Nodosilinea sp. FACHB-141: one gene and its partner. The protein of the gene in region 2 binds, or shares a complex with, the protein of the main gene of each other region. Links are inferred from orthologs where the notes say so. Each region holds a gene or a part of one and is shown on either strand. Other genes may lie near its edges. The genes, in order: ureC and H6F59_RS21990.

Region 1 (11,560 bases), on a different replicon or contig from region 2:
CCCTTCCCTACCCCAGTTGAACCTCCCACTCCCAGTGGTCCGCCAGCCCCAGTTGAGCCTCCAACCCCCAGCGGTCCGCCGGCCCCAGCTGAGCCCCCAGATCCCGCTGAACCCCCATCCCCGGTTGCAACCGTGAGCGCCGGCCTTGATGAGGAAGAGGATTTAGCTTAGAGAATGAGTGTATTGGGCCGGCAACCTCAACTGGCCTGGTGGGCGAACCGGAATAATTGTCCGCTGAACCTTGTTCTCAATAATTTCAAAGCCGTAGTGACTTAGGTCGCTGCGGCTTCATGCATTAAACAGGCAGCACAAACAGTCAGAAGTTTCTACAATAGCCAACAGGATCCATGCCCCAAATTTCTCCTCGCCATGCTCCAGCACTATTTATTCATCGGCTTTAGCGCCATTTACTACAGCCAGAGCACCGCCAATCCCCAGCGGCGGCCTCACCTGTTTGCCTCCCTAGCGCTGCAAGAGGCTGAAGGTAGTCGCACCGTCGCCCACATTCGCTCTGCCAAAGCAGCCGAGATCCCTCTCTGGCTTGATGAGCAGATGCAGCGCCACGTCAGCGATGAGGTGCGTCACGCTCAGATCTTTACCAAGGCCGTTGAGCGCGAGGGTTACTTTATTGATTTAGACAGCGAAGCTGCCCAGCACTCGCTTTCTAGCGTGGGCGAGTCCTCCATGCGGCGTTATCACCAGGTCGATGATTTAGCGGCTGCCCCCTTGCCCCACCTGTTGGCCAGCGTGTTGCTAGCGGAAGAACTGGGGGTACGGGGCTTTCGCTGCATTCTCAAGGCTCTACCTGACCATCTCATCGCCACTCGGGCCGCGCTCGAATCAGTGCTCAAGGATGAGGAACGCCATGTGCAGTACCTCACTGACGCGCTGCGCTACTTCCGTGCCACCTCAGTCGTCGAGGCTTATCGCCGCGACATCGAAAGCAAGATGTTCAAGGATTTGGGCAAAGTGGTGGAGTTTGTCACTAAGCCCGCCACAGAACGGCCCAGCCTGGTGCAGCCCGGTCAAAAGCCAGAGCTATCCCTGGTGTGAGCAATCAGGGGGCTAAGCATCTAAGGCTACGGCATCTACGGGTTGAATAGCCTGGGCAAAGCGGCAGTGGCCCAAAGACAGGTCAAACAGATGAAACCCGTATTCTCGGGACAGAGCCTCAAAAACCTTGAGCCCACGAACGCTGTTGCCGCGACTGTCGAGGGGCGGCGAAAACACGGCGATGCCAGCCTGGTTTGGCACGACGGCGAGAATGCCGCCTGAGACCCCGCTCTTGGCCGGAATACCGACCCGAAAGGCCCACTCCCCAGCGAAGTTATACATGCCACAGGTATACATAACGCTGAGAATGTCGCGCACATGCTCGGCCCCCACTGCCCGCTGCCCAGTGATGGGGTTAACGCCCTGGTTAGCTAGAGTGGCGGCCATCACTGCCAGGTCATGGGCCGTAACCAGCACCGCACACTGCTGAAAGTACAGGTCGAGCGCTTCATCGATGGGCTGGTCAATCATGCCGAAGTTGAGCATTAGGTGGGCCATAGCCCGGTTGCGGTGGCCAGTGGAGCGCTCCGATATGAAGGTCGATACATCGACAAATACCTCGTCGCCAACATAGCGCTGAAACATGGCCAGCAGCCGGTTGAGGCGTTCTGCGGGGTCTTTGCCTGGGATCAGTCCGGTGGTGGCGATCGCTCCCGCATTCACCATTGGGTTATCCGGGCGCTTAGAGTCCTCATCTAGCCGAATTAAGGAATTGAATGGATCCCCAGTGGGCTCCACCCCCACTTTTTTGAGCAGCTTTTCCCGGCCATAGTCCTCTAGGGCCATGGCGTAGACAAACACCTTTGAAATCGATTGAATGGTAAATTTTTGCGCCACATCCCCGACCTCGTAGGTGCGGCCGTCGAGGGTGACAATGCTAATGCCAAACCAGTCGGGGTTAGCCCGCGCCAGCTCGGGAATATAAGACGCTACTCGCCCTTCAGAAACTCCCTTAAACTTGTGGTAAAGCTGCTCCAAAAACGCTTGAACCTGGGTCATTGGGGAGTCGGTGGGTAGTGGGTAAGTGAATAGGCAAGTGCAGGAGTGAAGAATTACTAGCGTGAAAACACGCTGAAATAGAGGAGGGATGACCACCCGCCTATCCATCCACCCACCGACATCACCTACTTCTGCTCGGGGTGCTGGGCCTCGGGACGATGGTCGCCTAGGTCGTTGAGCCGCCAGATCAACTGGTGCAGCCTGCCAAAGTCGCGGTTGTTGAAGTGCATCACTAACCGTGGCAAAGCGACAGTTGCGTCTTTCTGCTCTTCGGCTAGGGCGGCAGACTTTTCAATTTTTCCTTTGGCCAAAACGTCGCCAAATTCTTGGTTAAGCAGGTCGACAGCGCCATCGGGGAGATCGCTCTTGAGACGAATGATGAGGCGATCGCTGGTATAGCGACAGGAATGATATACCCGATAAAAACTGCTGATGGCGTGGCAGGCGTCATCGACATTGTCGGTGATGGTGTACAAGCTAGGGTCGTCGGGGCTAATTAACCCTCGGCTCAGCAGGTGCTCGCGAATGTAGCTATCCCACCCCTGCCAGTAGTTACCGCCAGGATGATCGACCATGACAACGGGCATGGGGTCGGCCTTGCCAGTCTGAATAAGCGTTAGCGACTCAAAGGCTTCGTCTTGGGTGCCAAACCCTCCTGGAAACAGCACCAGGGCATCGCTTTCGCGCAGGAAAAACAGCTTGCGAGTAAAGAAATACTTGAAATTGATCAGCTTAGGGTCGCCCTCCATCACTGGGTTAGCGCCTTGCTCAAAGGGTAGCTGAATGTTTAATCCAAAGGATTGCTCTGCACCAGCTCCGGCGTTACCCGCCTCCATGATGCCGCCCCCAGCACCGGTCATAACCATAAAGCCCAGCTCGGTGATCTGCTTGGCAAACTTCTCGGCCAGTTGATAATCGAGGCTGATCGCCCCTGTACGAGCCGAGCCAAAGATAGTAATTTTGCGGGTATGCCGGTAGGGGTAAAAGACCTGAAATCCCTGCTCCATATCCAGCAAAGCAGAATTCAAAATCTTCCAGTCGAGTCGGTCTGCCTCCCGTCCCATCATCCGCAGAATGGTCTCTAGCACCTGGCGAATGAGCTTGCCATGCTCTAAGTGAGACAATTGCTCAAACACCGCGGCCAAATCGGCTTGAAGGCTAGAGGGTAAATTTGAGGGAAGCGCAACCATACGCCGTTGGGTCCATAGAGGCAGCACCCTATTCTAGCGACAATTTTGCCCCCTGCCGTGCAAAAACCCTCTAGCGAGAGACTAACCAACGCTAGAGGGCTGTATCAGATGTTAATAAGCTAGTGACTAAACCTGCGACGACGTTCCTCTGCTGAAACTTGGTGCAAAGGTTGAAGCGATCGCCCCCGTCACGCCATGCGGCTGGTCTTGAGTAGCTTTAGGCAGAGAAAGGTGAGCTTAGAGATACTTCTCAAGGGTGTTTGCCAAGGTGGTTTTGGGTACGGCGCCCACTACCATGTCAACCCGCTGCCCCTCTTTGAAAATCATCAGAGTGGGGATGCTGCGAATCCCATACTGGCTGGCCACGCTCGGATTCTCGTCGGTATTGACCTTAACGACTTTGATTTGGCCGTCGTACTGCTCAGAAATTTCTTCGACTACCGGAGCCACCATACGGCAAGGGCCACACCAGGGAGCCCAGAAATCAACCAGTACGGGAACGGTGCTTTCAAGAACTTCTTGCTTAAACGTAGAGTCTGTTACCTGAGCGGCTGCCATGCCTTGTGTTCCTTGCCGTTATTAACCACACGCAATCTTATCATAGCCAATCCCCGGCTTCTTAGGCGAGGGATCAATATCTACCGAGGGGATGGGTGCTAACTCGGCTAAACTAGCCATATTTCAGCATTTTCGGGCTAAAGGTCCTTTAAATAAGGAACCGCCCAGACCAATGGCCTGGGCGGAGTGTGGTGTGAGGAGTGAACTGAAACAAAGGTTTCAGTACCATTTTATTGTACTGTGGACACTTGAAAATCTGCCACTGCTTAATGACATTCGCAACAAACTTATGATAGCTACAAGTTGTTTTTGCTTTGGGGAACTTGCGTAGTGATTCAAGGTCGGATGCTAAGGCGTTTTGGGATGTAGCAGGTGACCTCACCACTGTCTATAACTGCGTTCTAGCTTAGTCCCAACTACCAATGCCGGCTTAGACAGCGTTTTGTCGCCCCGTGCTCCGGCCCGATCTGTCCGGTTATCTAATGACCCTAATGGATTGCTGCTGGCTGTCATTTGCTCTGCCTCAACTGCCTGGGTACGAGCTTCAGTTTGCCGTTATTCTACTTTGAGGCATCTAGGCCATTGTAGATGCCTTCCAACAAATTTTTGGCTTAATTACTGGTGTTTTTCAGTTGAGCGATCGCCCTTATCGTCAGCAGCTGCTTGCCAACCCTAGCTCGACCCGTTGGGACTTGTTTTGATTCAACGGCATCAAAACAAGAAGTATCGCTGGGCCATGGGTAGAACCTCAGCCGGTTCACAGGTCAGCAATTCGCCATCAGCTCGCACTTCGTAGGTTTCGACGTTGACCTCCATGTGGGGCTGATAGGCGTTGAGCTTCATGTCGGCCTTGCTGAGGCTGCGGCAGTTCGCCACAGCAGCGGTAGATTTAGCGATGCCAATCTGTTCAGGAATGCCCAGATCCATCGCAGCTTGAGAAATAAAGGTGAGGGAGGTGGCAGTGATCGCCCCCCCGTAGCTGCCAAACATAGGCCGCATGTGTACCGGCTGCGGCGTCGGAATACTAGCGTTGGCATCGCCCATCTGCGCCCAGGCAATCAAACCGCCCTTGATCACGATTTCGGGCTTCACCCCAAAAAAGGCAGGCCGCCATAGGCAAATATCGGCTAGTTTGCCCGCTTCGATAGAACCTACGTGGTTAGCGATGCCGTGGGTGATAGCGGGATTGATGGTGTATTTGGCCACGTAGCGCTTGGCCCGGTGGTTGTCGTTGCGATCAGAATCCTCCGCTAGCGGCCCCCGCTGCACCTTCATTTTGTGGGCGGTTTGCCAGGTGCGAATCACCACCTCCCCCACTCGGCCCATGGCCTGGGAGTCGGAAGAGATCATGCTGAAGGCACCAAGGTCGTGGAGAATGTCCTCGGCGGCAATGGTTTCGCGGCGAATGCGCGACTCGGCGAAGGCAATATCTTCGGGAATGCTGGGGCTGAGGTGGTGGCACACCATCAGCATGTCGAGGTGTTCGTCGAGGGTGTTGCGGGTGTAGGGCCGGGTGGGGTTAGTCGACGACGGCAGCACGTTGGCCTCGCCGCACACTTTAATGATGTCCGGCGCGTGGCCACCGCCAGCCCCTTCGGTGTGGTAGGTGTGAATCACCCGATTTTTGAAGGCGGCAATGGTATCTTCGACAAAGCCCGCCTCGTTGAGAGTATCGGAGTGGATCGCCACTTGGACATCGTACTCGTCGGCTACTCCAAGACAGGTATCGATGGTAGCAGGGGTGGTGCCCCAGTCTTCGTGGAGCTTGAGGCCCATGGCGCCGGCTTTCACCTGTTCCGCCAATCCTTCCGGCTGAGCACTGTTGCCCTTGCCCAAAAAGCCTAGGTTCATGGGAAAGGCGTCGGCGGCTTGCAGCATGCGCCAGATGTTCCAGGCGCCAGGGGTGCAGGTTGTGGCGTTGGTACCGGTAGCAGGGCCGGTGCCGCCGCCGATCATGGTGGTGATGCCGGAGGCGATCGCGGTGTCGATCTGCTGAGGGCAAATGAAGTGAATGTGGCTGTCAATACCCCCAGCGGTGACGATCATGCCTTCTCCAGCCACTACCTCGGTGCCGGGGCCAATGATGATGTCGACATTGTCTTGAATGTAGGGGTTGCCCGCCTTACCAATTTTGTCGATTTTGCCGTCTTTAATGCCGATGTCGGCCTTAACAATGCCCCACCAGTCCAAAATCAGGGCGTTGGTGATCACCATATCTACCGCGCCCGCGTCGCGTCCGATCGGCGACTGCCCCATGCCATCGCGGATAACTTTGCCGCCGCCAAATTTCACCTCGTCCCCATAGGTGGTAAAGTCCTGCTCGACTTCGATGATGAGCTCGGTGTCGGCTAAGCGAATGCGATCGCCCACCGTCGGGCCGAAGGTTTCGGCATAGGCACGGCGGTCCATGCGATAGCTCATGGGGACTCCTCAGTTGGGGCGAATCTAGCTAGAACCACTCTAGAATGCGGGATCTCCCCGGTTTGGTCAATTGGGCTACGGTTGTCAAACTTGGCGCGCAGAAGCCCTCCCTCCGCCCAGCACTCTGCCCAAGGCCAAAAAGATAGCCCGAGGGGATTTTCCCTCAGGCTATAAGTTCAATGGGATGCGCGTTGCAACCCTGCAAGAAGCGCAGTTCCTTAGCTAGCTAGGTATTCGCGGATGTCAGACTGGCGCTTGCGCAGTTTAGTCAAGGCTTCGCGCTCAATCTGGCGCACTCGCTCACGGCTAATGGAGAGCAGATCACCAATCTTGGCCAAAGTCATAGTCTTGCCGTCGGACAAACCGAAGCGAAGGGAAAGCACCTCTCGCTGTTGGGGAGTCAGATCGCCCATCAGCCGCTCCAAATCCTGGCGCAGTGAGACCTGGGTGGCAAAGTCTTCTGGCGAAGGGCCATCGTCTTCGAGCAGTTCACCCAGTTCGGTGTCCTGGTTGTCTCCCACTTTGAGGTCTAGGGAGAGGGGCTGGCGAGACTTTTCTAGGTAGTCGCGCACCTGCTTGGCAGTCAGGTCGCACTCGATGGCTAGCTCAGCCACCGTGGCCGCTCGCCCGTAACGCTGAGACAGGGTGCGTTGGGCTTTCTTGAGCTTGTTGAGCTTTTCGGTGATGTGAATGGGCAGGCGAATGGTGCGGCTTTTCTCCGCGATGGCGCGGGTAATCGCTTGGCGAATCCACCAGTAGGCGTAGGTAGAGAAACGATAGCCTTTGGTGGGGTCAAACTTTTCCACCCCGCGCTGCATACCGATGGTGCCTTCCTGAATCAGGTCCAGTAGGTCGACGTTGCGCTTGATATACTTCTTGGCCACCGAGACCACGAGGCGCAGGTTGGCTTCTACCATCTTGCGCTTGGCTAGGTTGCCATCGCGCACAATCGCCTTGAGTTCAGGTAGGGGCATGTTGACCGCGCTGGCCCACTGCTCTAGGGTCAGACCGTGGCCGGCTGTCTCTTCTAAAACCTGCCGCTTAGCCTCTAAGGCCGACAGCTTTTGCACCTGCTTACCCAGCACGATCTCTTCTTCGTGGGTGAGCAGAGGCACCTTACCGATTTCTTTTAGGTAAGTGCGAACTAGGTCGGTGGAATTTTGCACAGTTCTCATAGCGGCACAGTGGGGAGAGAGCGACGGGGAACGGCAGGGCTCAAAGCCCAGAAAAGCAGTAGTTGTCTAGCACAGGGATGACGGTTGGCTCGAAGCCTAGCGGCGAGAGCGCACCGGCACTGGAATAGGCTCAGACTCTAGAGCCGCTTCCTCAGCCTGACGCTTGAGAATGAGACCGGCAGCAACAGCAGCAATACCAACTTCTAAAAGGGGTCCAACAAAGCTCATAGGTAAAAGGTTGTTAATGGAATATGTAAACAACTGTAACATTTATGAAGGAGGTCGTGAATGGTTATTAATACTCAGTCCTCCTTGGTCCCGTAGGCTCTTACCCCTATAGATTAAGGCGATTGACTGGGTCATATTGCATTCCAGAAGACATATTTCTGGACTGACCAAAGGGGAAATTCTTAAAATCTAAAAAGAATGTTAATAAAAATCTGAGAAGCTACTTAAAGGTTTACGGAATCTGAGCTAGTTCTAGGCTGAGAGAGAGAGCTGCGATCCCTGAGGGGTTTTCGTCACATCGATGCGGGTTTGAAAGGCCGCTCGAAAATGGGGAATGTGGGTAACGGTCAGAATGCAGGCAAAGTCAGCCGCGATCGCATTGATGGCTGCAATTAGGCGATCGCACCCCTGCTGATCCTGGGTGCCAAAGCCTTCATCGATGACGAGCAGCTGTAGCGCTAAGCCTGATCGCTGGGCTAATAGTCGGGCCAGGGCTAGCCGCAGGGCAAAGTTGACCCGAAACGCCTCGCCGCCCGAGTAGGTTTCGTAGGGGCGGGTGCCCTGGGCGTCGGCAATCAGAATATCTAGCGTGTCGATGACCCCTTGGCCGCGCTTAGTGGCCCGCTGGGTAGCAAACTGCACATGAAGCTGGTGAGCACTCAGGCGGCCTAGCAGGTTGTTGGTTTCGGCCTCTAGCTGGGGCAGCAGGTTTTCGATCATCAGCGCCTGGATGCCGTTGTGGCCAAAGGCCTGTGCTAATTCTTGGTAGACCCGCTGGCGCTGGCGTACGGCGGCCAACTCTTGTTGCTTTTGGGCTAGCCCCTGGTGCAGGTCATCGAGGTGCTGGCGGGCCTGGCCCAGGGCACCTAGCTGGGCCAGCAGGGCATCGCGCTGGTGCTGACGGGCAGCGATCGCCCGCTCTAACTGTTCTAGAGCATTCGCATCGTAGGCTAAGGCCTGGTGCTGCTCCTCTAGGGCGGCGATCGCTGCGCTCAACTGCTCTAGTTCCTGGCGCTGCTGCCGCTCCTGGGCCTGAAGTCCCTCGATCTGAACCTGTCGCTGGGGTTGTTGCTGGCGGGCTGCTTCTAGCTCCCGGTGGCGCTGTCGCCAGACTTGGGCTGCTAGCATGGCCTGGCGCACCTTTTGGTGATGGTCAATGCGGTAACTGAACTGCTCAAGGGCGGCTTGGGCTGCCGCTAAGGCCTGGCCTTGGGTGCCAACCTGAAGCTGGGCCAGGTCAGTCTCAAGGGCAGTTTGGTCGGCCTTAAGCTGCTGCTGCCGCCGCTCGAGCTGCTGCCGTCTGCGTTTTGCCTGGACGAGCTCGTGGTGCTTGATCTCAGCCCAGCGCAGCCGATTGACCTGGCCCCGGGTCAGGGCATGGTCGCGATCGTCGTAGGCTAGCTGGGCCAGGGTGTTGTTGATCTGGTGCAGCTCCGTGCGTAGGTCGAGGGCGTACTGGTTCTCGGTTAGGGACTGCTCTAGGCGCTGCTGCTCGGCCTCTAGGGCCTGAAGCCGCTCGTGGACGGTGGCTTGGGAGGCCATCTCTGCTGTGAGCTGGCCCTGCTTTTGAAGCACTGGGGCGTAGGCCTCCAGTTCGGCTTCGACCGCTCGATACTCCTGCCGCAGCACCTGAATTTCGCGCTCTGAAACAGCTAGCTGCTCGCGAATGACCCAAATCTCTTCCTGCAGTTCTTGCTGCTGCTGGCGATGACGACCTTCAACCAGGGCGCGGTGACGAGGCTTGAGGGCGCGATCGCACAGGGGGCAGACGGCCTCCGGTTGAGACAGCATGCCTAGCTTTTGGCCAATTTGAGCAATCTGGGTTTCGCAGGCGCGCTGATTAGACTGAAGCACCTCCATAAAGCTGCGCCGCTCTAGTCCCTTTTCGCGCACCTGCTCCTGGTAAGCCCGGCGCTGCTCTAGATAGCTCAGGGTCTTTGACACCTCCTGGGCAGTCGCTACTAGTTGAGGCGGGTTCACCTGGTCCTGTTGGAGCTGCTGGGCAGCGGCGGCGAGTTCTTCGAGCCGAGTTTGAAGCCGGGTTTGGGCCTGCTGTAGCCCGGCCTCTAGCTGTCGTCGTCGCTGTTGTAAGGGTTCAGCCTGAAGCTGCAGCGCATCTAGATGTTTGAGGCGGGCTTTGGCCATGAGAAACTGCTGGCGGGCCGCATCAACGGTTTCGCTTTGCAGTAGAGCCGCGTCTAAATCGGCAATCTGGGCTTGTAAGGCCGCCAACTGGAGCTGGGTTTGACCTAGGCGCATGCGTGCCTCGGCCGACTGGGCTTGCCACTCAGCTTCTAAGCTCTGACGCTGCGCCTCTAGCGCCTGGTAGCGTTGAAAGTGCTGGTTGAGCTGAGCATCCTCTGCCTCTAGTTCCGTCAGTTCAGCTAAGCCGGTCTCAATCTCGGCGGCCTGAGCCAAACGCTGGTCATGCTGGTGCTGCTCGCGGGTCAGCGCCGCCAGAGACGTTTCGGTTTGGTGCAAAAGAGCCGTCAGGTGCTGCCGCTGCTGTCGCTGCATCTGAAGCTGCTGATCGTAGGCGTAGTGGGTTTGCTCAAGGGTGCGAAGCTGCTGCTGCTGCTGGCGATCGCGCTCCTGGGCCTGATCGATATCGTGCAACTCTTGCTGGAGCTGGGCCTGGCGCTGGAGGGTCGGTTCGTAGTCGGCCAGGGCAGTGGTGAGTTCGTCGAACTGGGTTTGACGTAGGGTAGCTTCGGCCTTGGCTTGGCGAGCCTGCTCTTTTGCGCCCTCAGCCAGATGGTCATACTGGTGGAGCTTGAGCAGATCGGCCAGAATTTGTTTGCGCTCGCCGGGCCGCTTCAGCATAAAGTCGTCGGCCCCGCCCTGGCGCAGGTAGGCGGAGTTAATAAAGGTGTCGTAGTCGAGCCGGAGGTGGCGGCAAATCAAGAGTTGAGTGGCCCGCACCCCGCGCTGGGTCAGCACCCGCCAGCCTTCCTCGGTGTGCACCTGAAACTCTAGACTAGTGCCCTGGCTGCGGTGGCGGCTACGCATCACCCGGTAGGTATGGTCACCCTGGTGAAACTGAAACGTCACCTGGGCCTCCATCTCGCCCTGGTGGATGACATCGTCATCGGCCGCTACTCGGCTCTGGCCCCAGAGAGCCCAGGCGATCGCCTCCAGCAGCGACGATTTGCCCGCGCCGTTGGGCCCCGCCACGCAGACTACATGCAGCCCGTTAAAGTCTAGGCTGGCGTTGCGATAGCTGAGAAAATTTTTGAGGGCAATGTGCTTGGGAATCATGGGTACATTAGCACCATCATTCTCAGCCTACAGTACAGGAGAACCTTGAGTACTCCTGTATCTTTAAAAAGCTATTAGTTTATAGACAAAAGCAGCTGGTATGAGCACTCATACCAGCTGCTTTTGTAGACTCAAAATACGGAAGCGGTGGGATTTGAACCCACGAGGGAAGGTTTACTCCCCTACCTCCTTAGCAGGGAGGCGCTTTCGACCACTCAGCCACGCTTCCAAGAAGTAGTTCTTCGTTAGTTTAGCAGACACTCGGCCGAGACTTGAAGTAACTCCAGGACTTTTTATGACATTGTGCCCTACCGTCCTGCTTAAGCGCTGCGGCTGGGCTGCATTTGGGGCCACAGATATACCAAGCCCGATGCTAGGGTCAGCGCCACCGCTGCCCAAAAGCAAATCTGCGCTGGCCCATCCCACACCGCCGGTAGCGGGGCCAAGAGCAGGGCGATCGCCACAATCTGTACCACAGTTTTGGCCTTGCCCCACAGGTTTGCCCCCGGCACCGCACCTCCCTGCATGGCCGGGTTAACTCGCCAGCCAGAAATAGTAATTTCCCGCGCCACGATCAGAAACACGCCCCAACCAGGCACTTGGCCCAGCCCCACCAGCATGAGCAAGGGAGCCAGCACCAGCAGCTTGTCCACCAGCGGGTCTAAAAATTTGCCCAAA
Region 2 (11,661 bases):
CGGATTCAATATCTGAGTCGGTGGCACTAGCAAAGAGCTGCTGAAAGCGATCGCCCAGGTCGGCGGCGGTACCAAAGGGCACAGTGAGGGTAATAGCCTGCGGGCTTTGGCTGAGTTGGCCACCGAGGGGGCGCGATCGCACCTTCAGATCCTCCAGCCAAGGTTCGAGGGTGGGCTGGGCCAGGGCGGCACCGCGATCGCTCAGAGCAATCGTCTGCGATAGTTGGCCGTGGCTCTGGTGGTCAAAGCGCAGGGTGAGGTCGTAGCGCAGGCAGCCGCTCAGTAGCAGGGGCAGCAGCAGCAGCAGCGTTTTCTGGAGAGGTCGCTTCGCGAATTGCCTCAGAATAATTCGAATAGGTTTCATTAGCCTTCGGTAAGCCCCTGCGCTATGTGCCAAAATCACTCAAAATCAATCTTTGTGCCCAGTTTCATAGCTCTGGCCAAAGCTATACCATTAGAGCCATAGATTCAACGTAGCCGGTAGCGTTGTATGAATGACCTTTCCCCAGCCTCTACGACCGCCTGGCATACGGTTGGTATCGACCAGGCTTTGCGTCAGTTAGACAGCAACGACGATACCGGCCTTACGGCTCAAGCGGTGCTCGATCGCCGCCAAAAGTACGGCCCCAACGAGCTAGAAGAAATTGGCGGCCGCCCCGCCTGGCGCATTCTGCTCGACCAGTTCACTAACATCATGCTGCTGATGTTGATGGCGGTGGCGGTAGTGTCGGGGGTGCTCTCCTATAGAGATCAAGAATTTCCTAAGGATGCGATCGCGATTTTTGCGATCGTCATTCTCAATGGCGTGCTGGGCTATCTGCAAGAGAGCCGGGCTGAGAAAGCCCTAGCTGCCCTGAAGCAAATGGCGTCGCCCAGCGTGCGGGTGCAGCGCGACGGACGCCTGCAAGAGGTGCCCTCCCAAGATCTCGTGCCCGGCGACATTATGCTGCTCGAAGCCGGTGACCAGGTGGCTGCCGACGGTCGTCTGCTAGAGGCCAGCAACCTTCAGCTGCGCGAGTCTGCCCTGACCGGCGAAGCCCAAGGGGTCAACAAACAGGCTACTCGCACCCTGGCGGCTGATACAAGCCTAGCCGATCGCAAGAACCTGGTGTTTCAGGGCACGGAGGTAGCGCAGGGCCGAGGTCGCGTACTGGTAACCGGCACCGGCATGAAAACCGAGCTGGGCCGCATTGCCGCCATGCTGCAAGGGGTTGAAACCGAGCCCACTCCGCTACAGCAGCGTATGACCCAGTTGGGCAATGTGCTGGTTAGCGGGTCGCTGACCCTAGTGGCGATCGTCGTAGGCGCTGGCGTGTTTTTTGGCGGTTGGGGAGCCTTTGAACGTCTGCTAGAGGTGGCCCTAAGTATGGCCGTGGCGGTGGTGCCCGAAGGCCTGCCGGCGGTGATTACCGTCACCCTAGCGATTGGCACCCAGCGCATGGTGCGCCGCCAGGCCCTCATTCGTCGCCTGCCTGCGGTGGAAACCCTGGGCTCTGTCACCACGATTTGCTCTGACAAAACCGGCACCTTAACCCAAAACAAAATGGTGGTGCAGCGGGTGCGCACCCTCTCCCAATCGCTGCAAATTACTGGGGAGGGTTACGCCCCTGAGGGTGAGTTTGTCAGTGAAGGGCAGCCGTTAGACCCTCGCCAGGTAACCGACGTTGGTCTGCTGCTGGTAGACGGTCTGCTGTGCAACGATTCTGTGCTGCAAAAGGAGGGGGGCGATTGGGCAATCATGGGCGACCCCACCGAGGGAGCCCTGGTAGTGATGGCGGCTAAAAGCGGCCTCGATCGCCATCGCCTGGGCCACGAATTGCAGCGGGTCGTAGAGTTTCCCTTTTCGTCAGAGCGCAAGCGCATGAGCGTGGTGTTTAGCGGCGTACATGCCCTCGCCGCCGATCTGACCCTGCCCAAAGCCCTGGCTAACGCCCCCTACCTCATGCTGGCCAAGGGATCGCCAGAAATGCTGCTTGAATGCTGCACCAGCGGCCTGAAGGGGACAGAGCAGTTTGAGCTGGATCAGGAGACGCGATCGCGCATTCTGGCCGACAGTGCTGCTATGGCTGCCCAGGGGTTGCGGGTACTGGGCTTTGCCTATCGCTCCATCACCACCGTGCCCAATGAGGGCGACCCCGATCTGGCCGAGCGAGATCTAGTGTGGCTGGGCCTGGTGGGCATGATCGACGCCCTGCGGCCCGAGGTGCGGGTGGCGGTGCAGCGTTGTCGGGTCGCTGGCATTCGCCCCATGATGATTACCGGCGACCACCAGCTGACCGCTATGGCGATCGCCCAAGACCTGGGCATTGCCGATGCCGATGCTCGCTCTCTCAGCGGCGCTGAGCTGGAAGCCATGAGCCAGGCCGAGCTAGAGGCCGTGGTCAAAGAGGTCAATATCTACGCCCGAGTGTCGCCTGAGCACAAGCTCCGCATTGTCAAAGCTCTGCAAAAAGACCACCAAATCGTCGCCATGACCGGCGATGGCGTCAACGATGCCCCAGCCCTCAAACAGGCCGAAATTGGCATTGCTATGGGCATTACCGGCACCGACGTGAGCAAAGAGGCCAGTGACATGGTGTTGCTCGACGACAACTTTGCCACCATCGTCGCCGCCACCGAAGAGGGTCGGGTGGTCTACACCAACATTCGCCGGTTTGTGAAATACATTCTCGGCTCTAACATTGGCGAACTGCTTACCATTGCCCTCTCGCCGCTGCTGCTACCGATTTTGGATGTGCCCCTGAGCCCGCTGCAAATTTTGTGGATGAACCTGGTCACTGACGGCTTCCCGGCCCTGGCCCTGGCGGTAGAACCCGCCGAACCCGACGTGATGGAGCAGCCGCCCCACGACCCCCAGGAGGGCATTTTTGCCCGTGGGCTAGGGGCCTATATGCTGCGCATAGGCATTGTGTTTGCCATTATCTCGGTGTCGATGATGGTGTGGGCCTACCAGCACGCCCAGCAGGGCGGCGACCCCGATCGCTGGAAGACGATGGTGTTTACTACCCTCTGTCTGGCTCAGATGGGCCATGCGATCGCCGTGCGCTCTGGCAGTCGCCTCACGATAGAGATGTCGCCCTGGTCAAACCCCTTTGTGCTGGGGGCTGTGCTTCTCACCTGCGTGCTCCAGCTCATGCTGATCTACGTAGAGCCCCTGCGGAATTTCTTTGGCACCCACCTGCTTAGTTCCTTCGAACTGCTGATCTGCTTTGGCTTTAGCACCCTGCTGTTTGTCTGGGTCGAAGCCGAAAAAATCTACCGCCGCATCCGAGGCAAAGTCGTGAGGGACTAGCGTTATTCACTCAATCACCCCTCTACATCATGGGCCTGACCAAGGCCCTTGCCTCTCCGGCTGGCTTCACTAAAGCTCCACTAAAATAGTAGTAAACCTCCCTCTTTTCGCTATGTTCAGCACCACTGTCACCGACACTGGGCAGATAACTTTGCCTGACGAAATTCGGCAGCATCTCAAACTCGTCAGCGGCAGTCGGGTCGAGTTCGTCATTGACGAAAGCGGCCAGGTCAAAATCTTTCCCCTCACCGTTGCCATAGAAACCTTGTCAGGCATCCTGCGTCGGCCTAATACCTCCCCCGCTACCCAAGATGACATGGATGCTGCCGTTTCTGAGGGAGCTAATGATTGGGCTTGATACCAACATCCTGGTTCGCTACCTTACCCGTGACCACGAGCCGCAATGGCAGCAAGCCTCTGAGGTCATTCAGCAAAACCAACCCTGCTTTATTGCCAACATCGTTTTGTGCGAACTCGTTTGGGTGCTTAGAGGCGCCAAATATCGCTTTCAGAAAACTGAAGTGGTCGATATTCTAGAGGCAATGCTCCACAGCGCTGCCTTTGAGTTTGAAAACCGTTCAACCCTTGACCAAGCCCTTCAGCGATATAAACAGGGCAAAGCAGATTTTTCTGATTACCTGATTGGAGCCGTCTCTCGGCAGGCGGGTTGTACAGAAACCGCAAGCTTCGACGGTAAGTTGAAGGGAGAAAAGGGATTTCAGTGCTTGGATTAGCGTCTCTAGCTAACGCTGCGTGGTGATGGGAACACAATGCTGATGTGTTCCCAAGGCTGTCTACCACCGCTGATTTCGATCATTAATTCTTCCTCAAATCGCCTTCCCTATGCCTTTAAAGCTCCAACAGAGCCGTGAGGCATGGGGAAGGTCAACAATCAGGTCATCTTGCAGAAAATTCCCCAATATCCGCCATCACAAGCACAATTGTTTACCCCATTTTTCTAAAGGAGGCAGGGGAGATAACCCGAGTATCTTCATCATGGTAAATGCCTACAATTAGGGACTACAGTGCCCCTTCGACCTGGGCATTAAACCCGTAGACCCGTCGCTCCCCAGCCAACGGCACCAAAGTTACGTCGCGCTCATCGCCCGGCTCAAAGCGCACGGCGGTACCGGCAGGAATATCGAGCCGCATACCCCGGGCCTGGTCGCGGTCGAAGCTCAGCGCCGCATTCACCTCAAAAAAGTGAAAGTGGGAGCCAACCTGAATGGGGCGATCGCCCGTATTGGCCACCGCCAGCGTTACCGTCTCTTTGCCCGCGTTCAGCTCAATTTCGCCCTCGGCGGGCAATAGTTCTCCGGGAATCATGACGGGCCTCCTAGGTTGGCAATTAAGTCTTGGCGCTTTTGCTGAAGCGATCGCTCAACTCTGGGCAGGGTTTCCTCTAGCTCACGGCGAGCCACGCCCTCAGGCTCAGCCTCTAGCAGGTGGTTGAGGGCCATCAAATGGGCCGTATCGAGGGCGGTTTCTGCCGGCACCTTGACGGTAGGAACCACCCCTGTACCGTCCCAGTTTCTGCCGGTGGTGGGGTTGATCGCCTGGCCCGTGGGCATAAACACCCAAAAGTGGTCGTGCAGGCGAAAGCCCCGCCCTGGGTTAGCCCCGCCGCGCGTGGTTTCGCCCACCACGGCTCCGCGCTTCAGCACTTGCAGGTTGTAGGCAAATTCCTCCGCCGCCGAAAAGGTCTCAGGGCTAGTGAGGGCAAAGACGGGCTTGTCGAGGTAGCGCTGCCCCGGCACGTAGGGCACCGTCCACCACTGGTGGGTTTCGTCGGTCTCGCTCCAGTACAAGTCGTTGAGGTGAACGGGTGGATGGGCGGGAAGTAGATAGCTGCACAGCAGCGCCACTGTAGCTGGGGAGCCCCCCTGGTTGTGGCGCAGGTCAAAGATGAGGGCGTCGGTATGGGCCACCAGGGTCATGGCAGCGGCCAGGGTGGCGCCGGCAAACTCTGGCGGCTCAAAGCTAAAAAGCTGAATGTAGCCTACGTTGCCCGGCAGACGCTCAACTTTATTGAAGTCAAAATTGCGGCGACGACTGGCCTGGTACTGGCGCTCGATCTCGGCGGCGTCGGGCGCTGTGTCAGGCTCCAGGTGGGGCAAAGGGGCAGGGCTGAAATGCAGGCGCAGGTTGCGATCGCCGCTCATCTGCTGAAGCTGAGCCGTTAGCGTATCGGCCAGCTGCTGCCCGCCAGTCAAGTCGCCGTAACCTCCTGCCTCTAAGCGCTGCTCAAGGTCGTTCTGAATTTTTTCTGCCACCTCTGGAAACACGTAGGCATCGAGCTGGGTGACCAGGGCTCCCAGCACGGCCTCGATCGCCTCAGCATCTAGCACAATATCCCCTGGGTTAGAGCCAGAAACAGCCATGGATTGCCCTACCGAATGGGTTCGTGAACAGTAACTAGCTTGGTGCCGTCGGGGAAGGTAGCCTCCACCTGCACGTCGTGAATCATCTCCGCCACTCCATCCATGACCTCGGCTCGGCTAAGCAAGGTAGTGCCGTAGCTCATTAGGTCGGCCACAGTGCGCCCATCGCGCGCCCCCTCCAAAATGGCCGCAGAAATGTAGGCAACGGCCTCGGGATGGTTGAGCTTCAGTCCGCGGTCTTTACGGCGTTCGGCCACCAGGGCAGCGGTAAAAATTAGCAGCTTGTCTTTTTCCTGGGGGGTCAGTTGCATGGGGCAAGATGCGATCGCAGGGTACAGAGCTAACCGTAAGCTTTCAAGGTTTTGGGCGGCTTGTCAACCAAGGCCTTCACCTGATTGAGTTCTGGCTTCAAAATTAAAGCTTAAGCCATCGGCGCCAGGGTAATAACTACGTTAGTCTGCTGGTGAGAAACAATCAAAACGTTCTAACATCTAGCCCCCAAGACCCGCTAGAACCCCTATTTGGTAACCCCTGCCTATGACCGCGCCGCAGCTTGAGATCTTGTCCGACAAGCCTGCCCTGGTGCAGCGGGCCCTAGCCCTGGTGGTCGAGGCCATCCACAGCGCCGTAGCCGACCACGATTACTGCACCCTGGCCCTGGCTGGTGGCAGCACCCCCAAACCCCTCTACAGCGGCCTGGCCGAGCAAGATCTGCCCTGGGAAAAACTCTACATTTTTTGGGGTGACGAGCGCTATGTGCCCCTCGACCACCCCGATAGCAACGGGGGCATGGCCAAGGCTGCCTGGCTCGACCGGGTACCCATTCCACCCGATCACATTCTCTATGCCCCTACCCTAGAGGGGGATCCAGCGGCCTCGGCCCGCCAGTACGAGGCGATGGTCAAGTCGATTTTTGGCGGGCTTCAGGGCCTTGGCCCCGATCAGGTGCCCCGCTTTGACCTCATTTTGTTGGGTATGGGCGATGACGGCCACACGGCCTCCCTCTTTCCCCACACCGAGGCGCTGGGGGTCAACGATCGCTTGATTACCGTGGGCCAAAAGGGCATCGACCCTCGCCTCACCTTTACCGCCCCGCTGATTAACCACAGCCACCGGGTCATGTTTTTGGTGGCCGGGTCCGACAAGCAGGCTGCCCTAAGCCAAGTCTTTGCGACCGATGGCGACGACGAGGCCTATCCCTCCCGGATGGTACGCCCCCAGGGAGAACTGCGCTGGCTGCTCGATCGCTCAGCGGTGGGCGACCTTGACTTGGCAGCAATGGTCCCTAACTAAAGCTTTCAACCAGGGGTTTCACTCCTCTCTGAATTGCTGCGGTGCTGAACTATTATCTAAGCAGGCTGCTCGACAGTCCTGGAGATAAATGGCGTCTGCCGACCGTCAGCGGCTGAGAATCCTAAAATGGGGGTTGGGCTTCGTCAGACTCTTCTATGATTAGACACTACAGGGATCGTTTTTGATTGAGTAATGTGATTACCCTCTCGCTGCTCCATCCTCTCCACAAAACTCCAGTGCAGAGCTGGTCTTTTGATCAAGAATCGGTGATTCGCATTGGTCGATCGACCGATAATAACGTGGTTCTATACAGCGCTGTGGTCTCTCGCCACCACGTTGAAATTCACCGCACCGACAATGGCTGGGCGGTGAAAAGCATCGGTACCAACGGTACCTATCTCGATGGTCGTCGCATTACCGAAGTCCCTGTAGAAGATGGCATTGTGATTCGCCTGGCGCGATCGGGGCCTAACATTCAAATTCACATGTCTGAAGAAAAGCGCGACCCCCTCAAGGAATTGCTCAGCCGTCGCCGCACCGAAGACCTTAAAGACCACGACCACGGCACCCAGAGCGAGCCCCACGACGAAGAACGCGCTCTGCCCCACCAAACCACCGTCATCAACCAGTAGAAGGTGAAGGTTTTCTCAGTTTAGGAACGCAATTACAAAGGCGGGGGGCGGTCAAACTGACCGCCCCCCGCCTTTGTGTCCTACCCGCTTGAGCCGGGCTCTAAAGAGCGGTCTTGAGCAGGTCAGCTCTGTCGGTTTTTTCCCAGGTGAAGTCGGGCAGCTCGCGACCAAAGTGGCCGTAGGCAGCCGTCTGCTGATAAATTGGGCGACGCAGATCGAGCATGTCGATTAAGCCCTGGGGGCGCAGGTCAAAGTGTTTGCGCACTAGCTCTGCGATCGCCCCGTCAGAAATCTTGCCCGTGCCAAAGGTGTTAATTGAGATCGAGGTGGGCTGAGCCACTCCGATAGCGTAGGAGACCTGAATTTCGCAGCGCTCGGCTAGGCCCGCCGCCACAATATTTTTAGCAACATAGCGCCCGGCATAGGCCGCCGAGCGATCGACCTTGGTGGGATCTTTGCCCGAGAATGCGCCGCCACCATGGCGAGCCATGCCGCCGTAGGTATCAACAATAATTTTGCGCCCGGTGAGGCCGCAGTCGCCGACGGGGCCGCCAATGATGAACTGCCCTGTGGGGTTGATGTGATATTGGGTATCGGCGTGGAGCCAGCTGTTGGGCAGCACCGGTTTAATGATTTCTTCCATCACCGCTTCGCGGATGTCAGCTTGAGAAATATCGGGGTCGTGCTGGGTCGAGAGCACCACCGCTTCCACCGCCACCGGTTTTAGATGCTCGTAGCGCAGGGTAATCTGGCTCTTGGCATCGGGGCGCAGCCAGGGCAACACGCCGTGTTTACGCAGGTAGGCCTGCCGCTCTACCAGCCGGTGGGCGTAGTAAATTGGGGCGGGCATAAGGGTATCGGTTTCGTTGGTGGCGTAGCCAAACATCAACCCCTGGTCGCCTGCGCCCAGATCTTTGTCGGTGGCCACATCGACGCCCATGGCGATGTCAGAGGACTGTTTGCCAATGGCGTTAAGCACCGCGCAGGAGGCTCCGTCAAAGCCTACATCGGAGCTGTCGTAGCCAATGGCCAGAATTACATTGCGGACAATGTCTTCTAGATCGACATAGGTGTTGGTGCGCACTTCCCCAGCTATGACGGCCATGCCGGTCTTAACTAAGGTTTCGACCGCTACTCGGGCATGCAGGTCTTCTTTGAGAATGGCATCCAAAACGGCATCGGAAATCTGGTCGGCCATTTTGTCGGGATGGCCTTCAGACACCGACTCAGAGGTGAAAATACTGTACTCGCTCATGGAATTAGGCCCAACCAGTGGCAGAAGGAATGCAGGCAGAATTCAACCGAGGCTGAATCGCATTCCAAAGTTTACCAAAGTTTGACGAAGTGCCAGAGTTGTGGATCGTTTGCCCTGGTTAGAGCGGGGCTGAGTTTAGCTCAGCAGCGCCCCCGGTGCCGCCCCATCGTGCAGTCCCCGAGCCTTTTGCTGCATGGTCTTAAAGATGTTGTAGAAGCCATTGGCCCGCGACGGTGTCAGGCTGACATCGAGCTGAGTGTCTTTGATGAAGTCGGGGGTGAGGGTGACGATTTCGTCGGGGGTAAGACCATTGAGAGCTTTGATCAGCAGAGCTACCAGCCCTTTGGTGATCTGAGCGTCAGAGTCGGCTTGATAAACTACTTTGCCGTCAATTAAATCAGCTACTACGAATACTTGAGAAACACAGCCTGGCACCTTGTTGTCCGGCGTTTTGTACTCCTCGGGCAGGGGGTCGAGTTTCTTGGCAAACCACAGCAGCTGCTCGTAGCGACGCTTAGGGTCAGCGGCCTTCTGAAAGCGGGCCACAATTTTCTCAATAGACTCGGGGCGATCGGCGGGCATGGCGCAGCGGGTGGGGAGACGTTTCTTGAGTAGTCTATCAAGTGGGAGTGATGGGGTGGAGGCGGGGGAGTGATGGGGTAGGGGAGTGATAGGGTGGGCCAAAAGAGGATTCTATATAGCCGTTATGTACGCTAGCCTCACTCCCCCTACTCCCTACCCCATCACTCCCTTACTCCCCAAATCTCTCTACGCTTTGCCGTCGCTATCTTTGCCGCTGACAAAGCGGTGGGCAACGGTTTCGGGCTGAATGGCGGAAAGAATGGTGTGGCCTGAGTCAGTGATAATGACGGCACGGGTGCGGCGACCGTAGGTGGCGTCGACTAGCTGCCCCCGCTCGCGGGCATCAGAGATAATGCGCTTAATGGGGGCAGACTCAGGGCTAACAATGGCAATTACCCGATTGGCCGATACGATGTTGCCAAAGCCAATATTGATGAGCTTAATGTCCATAATATATAGAAGGGCGATAACGGGAGGTGCTGGTGCTAACGCCAGGGTTAACCCCCGACTAGCCAGAAAACCCGGGGCTTTTTGGCACTATGCTCTACATTTGAGCCCAGATGACTTATTGCCATACTAACGAATCCGTCTGGTGCTGAGGGTGAATATCCGGCGAAATTTTAGGTTTTTGGCGTTTTCGTTCCTTGGGCTACATCCCTCGACCTAAAGGCAGCCCAATCGGGTCTTCTTAGCCCTTTTTTGGGTATCTCTGGCTAACCTAGCCTTGGGGTGCCCTGCTTACCCTGTCTCAGCCTGGAGGATTGTATTGTGCAGCCGGTTGACTTTACTACTCTGATGGCCCTGTGCCACAGCCTTGAGACCGACTGGGTGCCTGCCCGCTGCGAGACGGTGGTGCAGATTGACACGACCACCTTGGCGCTGGCGCTCAGAACCCTCGATCGCCGCGGTTGGCTGACGATCTCCTGGCACCCCCAGGCGGCGCGGCTGCACCTGGGCGACGCGCCACCCAAGGGGCAGGATACGTTCACCTTTAGCCAGCAGTTGAAGCACCAGATTAGCCAGCTGGCGCTGGTGGCGATCGCCCCGGTGGCCCCCTGGGAGCGGGCGATCGATTTGCAGTTTGGCCCTCGCCCCGGCGACCCGCCCCAGTGGCACCTGTACGTTGAAATTATGGGCAAGTACAGCAATGTCATTCTGGCCAACGCCCAAAACCAGATTGTTACGGCTGCCCACCAGGTGAGCGATCAGCAGTCGCGGGTTCGGCCTATTCAAACTGGCGACGCCTACGTGCTGCCCCCAGCCATCATGAATACGCTGCCCAGCCGGCAAGAATCCCAGAATGCTTGGCAGGAGCAGGTGACGTTGGTGCCCACTACGCTCAAAAAAATGCTGATGCAGAGCTACGGGGGGCTGAGTTCGTCGCTGGTGCGATCGCTGCTCTCTGCCGCCCGCTTAGCCCCTGACCAAGCCGCCGAAAGCCTGACTCAAAGCGACTGGGATCGCCTGTTTGAGGCCTGGCAGCGTTGGCTGGTCTGTCTTGAGAAGGGCGAGTTTTATCCTGGCTGGGCCGAGGGCGGCTACACCGTGCTCGACTGGGAAGGGGTGGCTCCGGTGGCGGATGTGCATCAGCTGCTGGATAAGTACTATGGCCGCGAGATTGCCCTACAGCAGTTCGATCGCCTCAAAAACCAGATTCAGCAGCGGCTCAAGGGCGTGCTCGATAAGCTGCGACTTAAGGCCAACACCTTTGAGCAGCGCCTCGATCAGTCGGCCCAGGCCGACCAGTACCGCCAGCAGGCCGATCTGCTGATGACCTACAGCCACCAGTGGCAGCCCGGTCTCACCCAGCTCACGGTGGAGGATTTTGACACCGGAGAACCCGTCACCCTCGCCATTGACCCTGACAAAACAGCGATTCAGCAGGCCCAGCGCCTCTACAAACAGCACCAAAAACTGAAGCGAGCGAAGGATGCGGTGGCCCCGCTGCTCGCCGAGGTACAAGCCGAACTGGCCTACCTAGAGCAGGTAGAGGCGGCCCTGACCCAGATTCCTACCTACGACGAACCGGCGGATCTGGAGGCGTTGATCGACATCCGCAACGAACTGATTCAGCAGGACTATATGGCCTCGCCCGACTATCGCCCCACTGATCGCAAGGCCAATGATGAAGGCTTCCGTCGCCTGCAGACTCCCGATGGCCTGCCGGTGCTAGTGGGCCGCAACAATCGCCAAAACGATCTGCTGATCTCAACGGTGGCTACCGAC

What was found.
Region 1: the proteins of H6F59_RS21990 (region 2) and ureC are in contact, whole or in part, in a crystal structure (PDB 6ZO0), measured with the Sporosarcina pasteurii proteins. The link is inferred for Nodosilinea sp. FACHB-141 from one-to-one orthologs. Residues at the interface, in WP_115364121.1 of Sporosarcina pasteurii: Val2, Pro3, Gly4, Glu5, Tyr6, Arg7, Val8, Ala9, Glu10, Gly11, Glu12, Ile13, Glu14, Ile15, Asn16, Arg19, Gly37, Ser38, His39, Ile40, Arg60, Asn62, Ile63, Pro64, Ser65, Gly66, Thr67, Leu84, Gly85, Gly86; in WP_115362090.1 of Sporosarcina pasteurii: Met1, Lys2, Ile3, Asn4, Arg5, Gln6, Tyr8, Ala9, Tyr12, Gly13, Pro14, Thr15, Val16, Gly17, Asp18, Gln19, Val20, Arg21, Ala23, Asp24, Asp26, Trp28, Thr37, Tyr38, Gly39, Asp40, Glu41, Asn43, Gly47, Lys48.

Annotation. Positions count from the first base shown.
Region 1 is NZ_JACJPP010000013.1:473,075-484,634, reverse strand. What follows is about bases 3,867-6,761. They hold ureC (urease subunit alpha), read right to left. Parts: upstream 6,222-6,761; coding sequence 4,512-6,221; downstream 3,867-4,511. Other genes in these bases: H6F59_RS15970 (RNA polymerase sigma factor, RpoD/SigA family), read right to left, coding at 6,440-6,761. In the rest of the region: H6F59_RS26790 (hypothetical protein), read left to right, coding at 1-171; H6F59_RS15995 (ferritin-like domain-containing protein), read left to right, coding at 370-1,053; glsA (glutaminase A), read right to left, coding at 1,066-2,052; H6F59_RS15985 (TIGR00730 family Rossman fold protein), read right to left, coding at 2,178-3,242; trxA (thioredoxin), read right to left, coding at 3,480-3,800; more of H6F59_RS15970, read right to left, coding at 6,762-7,396; H6F59_RS26785 (hypothetical protein), read right to left, coding at 7,493-7,624; H6F59_RS15965 (AAA family ATPase), read right to left, coding at 7,877-10,882; pgsA (CDP-diacylglycerol--glycerol-3-phosphate 3-phosphatidyltransferase), read right to left, coding at 11,203-11,560.
Region 2 is NZ_JACJPP010000021.1:233,938-245,598, reverse strand. What follows is about bases 2,966-5,961. They hold H6F59_RS21990 (urease subunit beta), read right to left. Parts: upstream 4,619-5,961; coding sequence 4,313-4,618; downstream 2,966-4,312. Other genes in these bases: H6F59_RS21980 (urease subunit gamma), read right to left, coding at 5,682-5,961; H6F59_RS21985 (S41 family peptidase), read right to left, coding at 4,615-5,673; H6F59_RS21995 (PIN domain-containing protein), read left to right, coding at 3,637-4,026; H6F59_RS22000 (AbrB/MazE/SpoVT family DNA-binding domain-containing protein), read left to right, coding at 3,405-3,650; H6F59_RS22005 (cation-translocating P-type ATPase), read left to right, coding at 2,966-3,292. In the rest of the region: H6F59_RS22010 (DUF3153 domain-containing protein), read right to left, coding at 1-364; more of H6F59_RS22005, read left to right, coding at 491-2,965; more of H6F59_RS21980, read right to left, coding at 5,962-5,984; pgl (6-phosphogluconolactonase), read left to right, coding at 6,211-6,966; H6F59_RS21970 (FHA domain-containing protein), read left to right, coding at 7,161-7,598; metK (methionine adenosyltransferase), read right to left, coding at 7,699-8,853; H6F59_RS21960 (SufE family protein), read right to left, coding at 8,989-9,435; extracellular matrix/biofilm regulator RemA, read right to left, coding at 9,622-9,885; H6F59_RS21950 (NFACT family protein), read left to right, coding at 10,204-11,661.